Regions from separate parts of the Erwinia sp. E_sp_B01_1 genome, predicted to be linked through region 2. Evidence: predicted binding sites of a transcription regulator. Region 2 holds the regulator's gene; each other region holds the start of a gene.
The links. The regulator CRP, encoded in region 2, controls carbon source genes, mostly activating them, when cyclic AMP is high. The targets are predictions, from matches to a motif close to ATGTGANNNNNNTCACAT.

Region 1: the regulator CRP is predicted to act here: its motif matches at 1,356-1,373, upstream of VRC33_RS13850 (6-phosphofructokinase).
Region 3: the regulator CRP is predicted to act here: its motif matches at 1,949-1,966, upstream of VRC33_RS10105 (arabinose ABC transporter substrate-binding protein).

Annotation. Positions count from the first base shown of each region.
Region 1 is NZ_CP142208.1:2,924,859-2,928,140, forward strand. It holds gene VRC33_RS13845 (LacI family DNA-binding transcriptional regulator) at 14-1,078, shown strand; gene VRC33_RS13850 (6-phosphofructokinase) at 1,508-2,488, shown strand; gene VRC33_RS13855 (PTS sugar transporter subunit IIB) at 2,499-2,813, shown strand; partial or broken gene VRC33_RS13860 (PTS sugar transporter subunit IIC) at 2,806-3,282, shown strand, end outside.
Region 2 is NZ_CP142208.1:409,803-413,084, reverse strand. It holds gene VRC33_RS01815 (YheU family protein) at 1-81, shown strand, start outside; gene VRC33_RS01810 (phosphoribulokinase) at 171-1,082, shown strand; gene VRC33_RS01805 (OsmC family protein) at 1,092-1,493, opposite strand; gene crp (cAMP-activated global transcriptional regulator CRP) at 1,802-2,434, shown strand; gene VRC33_RS01795 (YccS/YhfK family putative transporter) at 2,493-3,282, shown strand, end outside.
Region 3 is NZ_CP142208.1:2,093,007-2,096,288, reverse strand. It holds gene araG (L-arabinose ABC transporter ATP-binding protein AraG) at 1-666, opposite strand, end outside; gene VRC33_RS10105 (arabinose ABC transporter substrate-binding protein) at 734-1,717, opposite strand; gene VRC33_RS10100 (ribulokinase) at 2,082-3,282, shown strand, end outside.

The DNA.
Region 1 (3,282 bases), 2.3 Mb from region 2:
TTCAGGATCGGATATGAAACAGCGACTGGCAACGTTAGGGGATGTGGCGAAAGAAGCGAACGTCTCGCAGCAAACCGTTTCGAGGGTGCTCAATACGCCGGACAGGGTTTCCCCGCGCACAAGAACCAAAGTGATGAAAGCGATGAACGGGCTGAATTACGTGCCCAACCGTTCAGCGCAGTTGCTGGCCGGTAAAATGCTGCCTGCGCTGGGCCTGATCACCGCTTCGCTCCAGTTTCATGCGCCTTCGCAGATTGCCTCTGCGGTGAAAAGCCATGCCGCAGCGGTAGGGTTTCAGGTCACTATCGCCATGCTGCAGGCGTCAGATAAAGACACCCTGCAGGCGGCACTCAACGAGTTTCGTGCGCAACGCGTGGGCAGCGTGATCGTGAGTATGCCAGTGGAGGCAGAGGTTGCGGAGCAACTGGTGGCGGATAATGCGGATATTCACTGCCTGTTTCTTGATGTACCACCAGAAAGCCGCGTCTCTCATCTGGGCTTTGATCATCGCGATGGCACCCGGTTAAGCGTTTCGCACTTATTTGCGCTGGGCCACCGTCATTTTGCTTTGCTCGCCGGGCCTGAGAACGCTATTTCAGCACGGCTGAGATTACAGAGCTGGCGTGAGGCCCTGCTGCATTTCAACATCACCCATGTCCCTGTTGCACATGGTGACTGGAGTGCGCATCAGGGTTGGGAAAAAACCCTTGAGCTGTTCCGTGCCAATCCTGAAATCAGTGCGGTGCTGGTAGCCAACGATCAAATGGCGTTAGGCGTACTGAGCGCTCTGAATCAGCTCAACAGAAAGGTACCGGAGACAGTCTCGGTGATTGGTTATGACGACACGCCAGACAGCCAGTATTTTCAGCCCGCGCTGACCACCGTGGCCCAGGATTTTGATCTGTTGGGCAGGCAGGCGGTATCAGCCCTGATTGAGATGACGGAACGACCTGAAAAACCGCTGCTGGAACTCTTACCCACGCAATTGAAAATTCGCCAGTCCACGGCAAAGTTCAGTGAAACCCCCGGGCGGGAACTGCTGATAACGCAATTAAAAACGCTGGTACAGCAGTTATAAAACGCTTCCGAGCGGGCGGACTACCCAATTAGCTGGCACAGGAAAACCTGGAGTTAATTATTCTCTGGCCCTGCCGGTAAAATAACCGTTTATAAAATTACCCCTTTATTTTTTGCGGGAACCCGTGGCGTACCGATAAAAATGCGCGGGGAATCACAAAATAGAGCTAAAGAAGTCAGGTGCTGAACAGGAGACAATTGCAGAATGCATTCTGGGTGAAAATTAAATATAACCCCATGAATTTAATAATAATCCCTGTAAATTCCTTGATCATCTAATGTGATTCACTTCACATAAATAACCCTGCCGCCCCCCTTGTCAACGATCCTGCTCATTAAATTCGTCATAAAAGTGTGACATCCGTTGCAACTCAAAAATCCCATCGCCGGAAGAATGGTAGTCAGACGCACAGCTTAAAGGGTTGTCACAATGAGAATTGGAATAGCAATTAGCGGTGGTGATGTTACCGGCATTAATAATTTCATTTATCAGGTTTCGCGTTTAACGCAATCCACCATGATTCTGTTTAACGGGGGCATTCCGGGTTTAATGGAAAATAATCATCAGGAGATAGCACAGCGCGACCTGGTGGATTATGCCGTTGCCTCTATTCCGATCATGCAATCCGGAAGGACAACGAGAAAATTAATCCGCCCGGAATATGAAGTTATTGTCAAAAATCTAAAAGCGCTGCGCATTGATGTCTTGATCATGGCGGGCGGCGACGGTTCACTGCAATTTTTACATACGCTCAGCGAATTTGGCGTGAATTGTTTTGGCGTCGGCATGACGATAGATAACGATGTTTACGGCAGTGATTATACCATCGGGTTTTCTACCGCCTGCGAACAAGTTCTGAAAGAAGTGGCGAAAATAAGAAATACCGGACGCGCATTAACGGGCCGGGTTTTTATGGTGGAATTACTCGGTGGGTATTGTGGTGAGCTGACGCTGCAATCGGCGATTAAATCCAATGCTGATTTCGCCCTGATACCGGAGTGCCAGATAGCCCCGCAGGAGCTGGCGGCGCGTATCACACAGCGTCTGGCTGAACAGAACAGCGTGGTGATCCTGTGTTCAGAAGGTTACACCCGTGAATATTCACCGGGCTTCCAGGGCGCAATTGACACCCTGATTAAACAAATTGAACCTTTAATCGGCGTGCGTATTCGTAAAACGATTATGGGTTATGGCCTGCGTAATGGTGAACCCACCTGTGAAGAAATTTATCAGGGCACCATTATGGCCAGTGAAGTTGCACGTTGTATTCAATCGGGCATGCGTAATAAAGCCATTATTATTAATGGCAGCAATAAACCGATCCCGATTGATTTAATAAGCATGAAAAAACGCCTGGTTGATACCGAAGGGCACCATTACAAACTCGCTAAACAATTGCATATTCTGTGAGGAAATAACCATGCTGAAAATATTATGTGTCTGTGGATGTGGTCTGGGTTCAAGCTTCGCAATTGAAATGACGGCTAAATCAGTATTAAAGAAGCTGGAAATCGAAGCAGATATCGATCACACCACAATTTCTGAAGCCAACGCCTTTAAGTCAGACATGATTTTAACGCAAAAATCCTTTGCGGATGTATTAAATGCGGATGCCAGCCCGGAACAGATTAAAAGGGTGATTATTCTCAACAGGCTGACCGATAAGGCCGAAATTGAAGAGAAAATCGTGGCGTTTATGAAAGAACGAAACATGAAGGTTGCTCATCATGAATAGTGTTTTCAACTTCCTGGTAAAAGACTTATTAGGACAGGCCTCTATCCTGATCGCCTTTATTGCCCTGATTGGTCTGCTGCTGCAAAAAAATCCACAGGAAAGGTGGTGGAAGGCACCTTTAAGACCCTGCTGGGCTTCTTGATTATGATGGCCGGCATCAACATCATCGTTGGCGCCCTCACCTTCCTTAACACCATTTTTACCCACGGCTTTGGCATGAAAGGATACATCACCGATGTGGCCGCCATTGCCGGGTTAGCGAACCGCGAGCTGGGTTCAGAAGTGGCGTTGACCCTGTTGGTGATCTTTATCGTCAACATCATCATCGCGCGTCTGACACCGTTTAAATACATCTTCCTCACCGGTCAGGCGCTGTTATGGATGGCGACCATTGGTGCGGTGATTGGCTACAAAGCGGGGCTGACAGGCTTACCTCTGATCCTTACCGGCGGCATCTTTGGCGGCATCA
Region 2 (3,282 bases):
AACAGCGGCGAAGTAGTGCTGGTGTGGTCAGAACTGCATGAAACAGTAAATATTATGCCTCGTGGCCAGGTGACCGGTTAACAAGGCGGTTTAATGCACAGAGATGACACCTGTGCGTTAAACATGGTACCAATGCTGGATCGATGTGATTTTTTTCAGGGAGGTATGCCATGTCAGCCAAACATCCGGTCATCGCGGTGACCGGTTCCAGCGGAGCGGGAACCACTACCACCAGCCTGGCTTTCAGAAAAATTTTCCAGCAGCTGAATCTGCATGCTGCAGAAGTCGAAGGTGACAGCTTTCATCGCTACACCCGTCCTGAGATGGACATGGCCATCCGTAAGGCGCGCGATATGGGCCGGCATATCAGCTATTTCGGTCCCGAAGCCAATGACTTCGCGCTACTGGAACACACCTTTGCTGAATATGGCCGTAGCGGCAGCGGCAAATCGCGTAAATACCTTCACACTTATGATGAAGCTGTGCCGTGGAACCAGGTTCCGGGCACCTTTACGCCGTGGCAACCCCTGCCTGAACCTACCGACGTTTTGTTTTATGAAGGCCTGCACGGCGGTGTCGTGACGCCTACCGATAACGTTTCACAGCATGTTGACCTGCTGGTCGGCGTGGTCCCCATCGTTAACCTGGAGTGGATCCAGAAATTAGTGCGCGACACCAGTGAACGGGGGCACTCCCGCGAGGCGGTAATGGATTCGGTAGTGCGCTCTATGGAAGATTACATTAATTTCATCACCCCACAGTTCTCGCGCACACACATCAACTTCCAGCGCGTCCCCACTGTAGATACCTCTAACCCCTTCGCTGCGCGAGCCATTCCCTCGCTGGATGAGAGCTTTGTAGTGATCCACTTCCAGGCGCTGGAGGATATTGATTTCCCCTACCTGTTGTCGATGCTACAGGGGTCTTTTATCTCCCACATCAATACATTAGTGGTGCCGGGTGGAAAAATGGGGCTGGCGATGGAATTGATCATGGGGCCGCTGGTGAAACGGCTGATCCAGGGGAAAAAATTGAGTGATGCCCCGACAGTGCGGGGCAGCAGCAAAACGGTGATGCAGTGACTTATCCTGTTATTCAATCACTTCATAACTGTGGGTGATCTCCACGCCCTTTCCTAACATCAGCGCAACAGAGCAATATTTCTCAGCGGAGAGATCCACAGCACGCGCTACGGCCTTATCAGCCAGCGCTGCACCGCTGACAATAAAGTGCATATTGATATGGGTAAACAGGCGGGGTGCTTCCTCACGGCGCTCTGAAGTTAGCTTAACCTCGCAATCCCTGACGTTATGACGGCCCTTCTGCAGGATGGAAACCACATCTATTGCGCTGCATCCGCCCGCGGCCATCAGCACCATTTCCATCGGGCTTGGTGCCTTATCGCCTGAATTCCCATCCATCAACACCTGATGTCCCGATGAGGATTCTCCCAAAAACGTTAACCCTTCTACCCACTTTACCCGAGCCTGCATAACAAGTTCCTCTAATTCATTCAGTTAACCTCAGATTACGCTTTACCCTGAAAAACGGCAATGCGGCAGTTTTCGCACTATGCTGAAGCGAGACAACAGAAGACACCCATTGAAAGCTGTGCTACAAACAAAGCTGTAATATATTCGTCAGTACTCTACATGCATGACGAAACGGGACGACATAACGAGCCAGGCTTTTGACAGAGGCCCGAATAAATTTCCTGATGGGAAACGCTTGACTATTTCAACGCCTGGCAGGGAACTCTGCCCCTGTATTTAGGCACGATTACAACAGAGGATAACAGCGAATGGTTCTCGGCAAACCGCAAACAGACCCGACACTTGAATGGTTCCTGTCACATTGCCATATTCATAAGTATCCCTCCAAAAGCACGCTGATTCATCAGGGTGAAAAGGCGGAAACGCTCTACTACATCGTCAAAGGCGCAGTAGCGGTACTTATCAAGGATGAAGAAGGCAAAGAGATGATCCTCTCTTACCTCAATCAGGGTGACTTCATTGGCGAGCTTGGCCTGTTCGAAGAGGGTCAGGAACGCAGCGCGTGGGTACGTGCGAAGACAGCCTGTGAAGTGGCTGAGATCTCCTACAAAAAATTCCGTCAGCTGATTCAGGTTAACCCTGACATTCTGATGCGTCTCTCTTCACAGATGGCGCGTCGTCTGCAGGTGACTTCTGAGAAAGTGGGCAATTTAGCTTTCCTCGATGTGACAGGTCGCATCGCGCAAACCCTGCTGAACCTGGCGAAGCAACCCGACGCCATGACGCATCCGGACGGCATGCAGATCAAAATCACCCGCCAGGAAATTGGGCAGATCGTTGGCTGCTCACGTGAAACGGTAGGGCGTATTCTGAAAATGCTGGAAGATCAAAACCTGATCTCGGCACACGGTAAAACGATCGTTGTCTACGGCACTCGCTAATCGGCTCTGATCCACGGCGCAACAGTTACTGTTGCGCCGTTTTATTTGGTACGGAGTGATGTGGCGTCGAATCATTTATCACCCAGAAGTTAATTACGCACTGCGCCAGACGCTGGTGCTCTGTTTACCCGTGGCTACAGGATGGCTGCTGGGCGATTTGCAGAGAGGTTTACTCTTTTCCTTAGTGCCTGCCTGTTGCAATATTGCTGGTCTCGATACGCCTCATAAACGTTTTTTCAAACGCCTGATTGTCGGCGGAAGCCTGTTTGCCTTCAGCAGCTTCCTGATCCAGTACCTTGGCGGCCATGCCGTTCCCCTGCCGGTTATTCTCTTTACGATGGCGATGCTGCTGGGCATTACCGGGGAGCTAAGCCCGCTGCATGGGCGTTTGCTGCCAGGCTCGCTGATTGCTGCAATTTTTACGCTGAGTCTGGCCGGACGTATGCCCGTCTGGGAACCGCCGATGCTCTATATTTTGGGCACAATCTGGTACGGAGTCTTTAACTGGTTCTGGTTCTGGCTGTGGAAAGAGCAGCCGATGCGCGAAACTCTCAGCCTGCTCTACCGGGAGCTGGCGGGCTATTGCGAAGCCAAATATACCCTGCTGACCCGGCTTACCGATCCTGAAAAGGCCCTGCCTCCGCTGCTGATACGACAGCAGAAAGCTGTCGACCTGATCACCACCTGCTATCAGCAAATGCACATGCTGTCAGCTACCCGTTATAACCATCATAAACGGCTAACCCGGGCATTTCAGGTGGCGCTGGATTTGCAGGAACATATCTCAGTCAGTCTGCATCAGCCGGAGGAGGTGCAAAAACTGGTTGAGCAGAGCCATGCTGAAGCGG
Region 3 (3,282 bases), 1.7 Mb from region 2:
AACAAAGCGACCATCTTTAAATACGGTGATGGCATCGCTCAGCGCGAAAATTTCTTCCATTCGGTGTGAAACATAAAGCACTACCCGCCCCTGTTCACGCAGCTGGCGGATCACCCGGAACAGGTGTTCAATCTCACGCGCGGAAAGCGAACTGGTTGGCTCATCGAAAGCGATGACCTTGGCATTCCGCGCCAGCGCTTTGGCGATCTCGACCATCTGCCACTGCCCCAGAGAGAGCGATTTTAATGGCGTATCCGGATCGATATTCATGCCCAGATTTTTCAGTTGCTCCCCGGCTTCATAGCGCAGCAGTTTACGGTTAACGAATCCGGCACGCTGAGGTAGCTGGCCGAGATAGATGTTCTCCGCTACTGACATTTCCGGCACCAGATGAAGTTCCTGGTAAATAATGGCGACACCCGCATCCAGCGCATCGGTGGTATGGATAAAGCTGACGGGCTCTCCCCTGAGGCGGATTTCGCCACTGGAGGGCTGGTAACTGCCGCTGAGGATCTTCAACAGTGTGGATTTACCGGCGCCGTTCTCGCCCATCAGCGCATGGATCTGGCCTGCGCCACATTCGAAGCTGATATCCTGCAACGCTTTCACGCCGGGGAAGGTTTTGCTGATGCCATGAAAGCTCAGGTAAGCGGGTTGCGTGCTCATATTCTCTCCTGCCAGGTTGCCGTACATCGCAGGGGGGCGGCACTGAGCACCGTCCCCCACGGGCTGGTTACATCAGGCCTTTTTTCGCCAGTTCTGTTTTGAAGTTGTCGCGGGTAATCAGTACCACGTCGGTAACTTCAGTGAACTTCGCCGGTTCGGCATCTTTAGTCACCCAGTTGTAAAGCATCTGGATGCTCTTATAGCCATGCACGTCCGGGCTTGGCAGCAGGGAACCGTAGAAGCCGGTTGCCTGGCCTTTCGACAGTTCATTCACCGCATCCACACCGTTGATGCCGATGCCAATCACGTCAGGCGCTTTAAAGCCCTGACCTTCGGTAGCGCGAACGCCGCCCAGCACGGTGTTGTCGTTCATGCCCAGGATCAGCCAGTGCTTCACGCCGGGATGCTGTACCAGCAGGGAGTTACCGGCATCAAACGCGCCAGGAATATCGTTGGATTTGGTAGGCACTTTATAGATTTGCGCCGCAGGGAATCCAGCCGCTTTCAGCGCGTCCATTGAACCAGAAGTGCGGCGACGGGCGGTATCAAGTTCGTCAGCCGTGATAGCCATCACGCCGGTGTCTTTCGCTTCCCAGCCGCGCTTTTTCATCTCTTTAAACAGTTCCTGCCCCTGACGTTCGCCAATTTTGGTAGCGGCCATCATCACCAGCGGCACGGTATCCATCGGTTTGCCTTTGGCAGTGACAAACTGATCGTCAACGGCAATCACTTTCAGATCGTAGCTGCGGGCCTTGGCCACGATGGCTGAACCCAGTTTGGGATCCGGGGTACAGATAACGAAACCTTTGGCCCCGCTTGCCGCCAGGCTGTCGATGGCGTTAAGGGTTTTTTCACCATCCGGCACGGCGATTTTGATGACTTCAAAGCCCATCTCTTTGCCAGCTTTGTCGGCGAACTTCCACTCTGTCTGGAACCAGGGTTCTTCCGGTTGTTTAACCAGAAAACCCAGCTTCATGGTTTCGGCCATAGCTGATTGTGACATAACGGCTGCAAGGCCAATGGCGGCCAACGCGTAGGGTATTTTGTGCATGAGGCTCTCCGGCTCAGTACCCGCTTTCAGGCGGTGTGATGTAAACGGTATCAGTCAGTGTGATGCCTGGTTAAGGGCTTAAATCGGCAAGTATTTCGGGAAAGGCGGTGAGGCCTGAACCGATGAACGCTAGTTTTAACGGGAACTTAGCCCGGAAAGGGAGAGCCATATCACACCCTGTGATTACAGTGATTCTGTCCATAGATTCAGCCAGATTAACCTTCATGTAACATTTGAGCTCTGTCACATAACACTCATCCATGACAGAAAAGTGCATATTTGCAGCGTCCTTTACCTAACTCCCGGACGCCAGCCTTCATAGGCTATTCAGACAGGTTCTTACATACCGTCTGGAGAGAAGAGAATGCAGTTGGGTGCCATTACAATAGGTCTGGATTTTGGCAGCGATTCGGTTCGCGCACTGGCAGTAGACTGCGCCAGCGGAACGGAATTGCATTCACAGGTTGTGGCTTACTCCCGGTGGCAAGCCGGGCTTTACTGCCAGAGCCGCATCAACCAGTTTCGTCATCATCCACAGGACTATATCGACGCCTTTGAACAGGCCATTCGTGACGTTGTCACAAAACTTTCCCCTGAACAGCGCCTGAACGTGGTGGGAATTGGTGTGGATTCTACCGGCTCAACCCCTGCCCCAATCGATCGCGACGGTAACGTCCTGGCGCTGCGGCCAGAGTTTGCCGAAAACCCCAATGCGATGTTTGTATTGTGGAAGGATCACACCGCCATAAAGGAAGCCGAAGAGATCACCACGCTGTGCCACAGTGGCCAGTTTGAAGATTACTCACGCTTTATTGGCGGCATTTACTCTTCTGAATGGTTCTGGGCGAAAATTCTGCACGTCAGCCGGGAAGATCGGGCGGTGCGTGAAGCCGCTGTTTCCTGGATTGAGCTTTGCGATTGGGTGCCTGCGCTGTTGAGCGGCACAACCGCGCCGGAAGCTATCCGTCGTGGTCGCTGCGCCGCCGGGCATAAATCTTTGTGGCATCCGGAATGGCAGGGTTTACCTACCAGCGAATTCCTCAATGCGCTGGATCCCCTGCTGACTCAGCATCTGGACACGCCGCTGTTCAGCGAAACCTGGACCGCCGATTTGCCGGTTGGCACGATCACCGCTGAATGGGCCGGTCGTCTGGGCCTGCCTGAAACGGTGATCCTCTCTGGCGGAGCGTTCGACTGCCATATGGGCGCGGTGGGTGCCGGAGCAAAACCCTATACCCTGGTCAAAGTGATTGGCACTTCAACCTGCGACATCCTGATTGCCGATCGGGATCGGGTTGGCGATCGCGCTATCAAAGGGATTTGCGGCCAGGTCAACGGCAGCGTGATGCCGGGGATGGCTGGACTTGAAGCTGGCCAGTCCGCTTTTGGTGATATGTATGCCTGGTTCAGCCGTTTGCTGAGCTGGCCGCTTGAACAGGCGGCGAAGCGCTACCCGGATCGGCAGCCTGAATTAGCCGCCATCCAGAAAACCCTGCTCAACGATCTGACCAAAGCCTGGGCAGAAGATCCGCAACTGGATCATTTGCCGGTGGTGCTGGACTGGT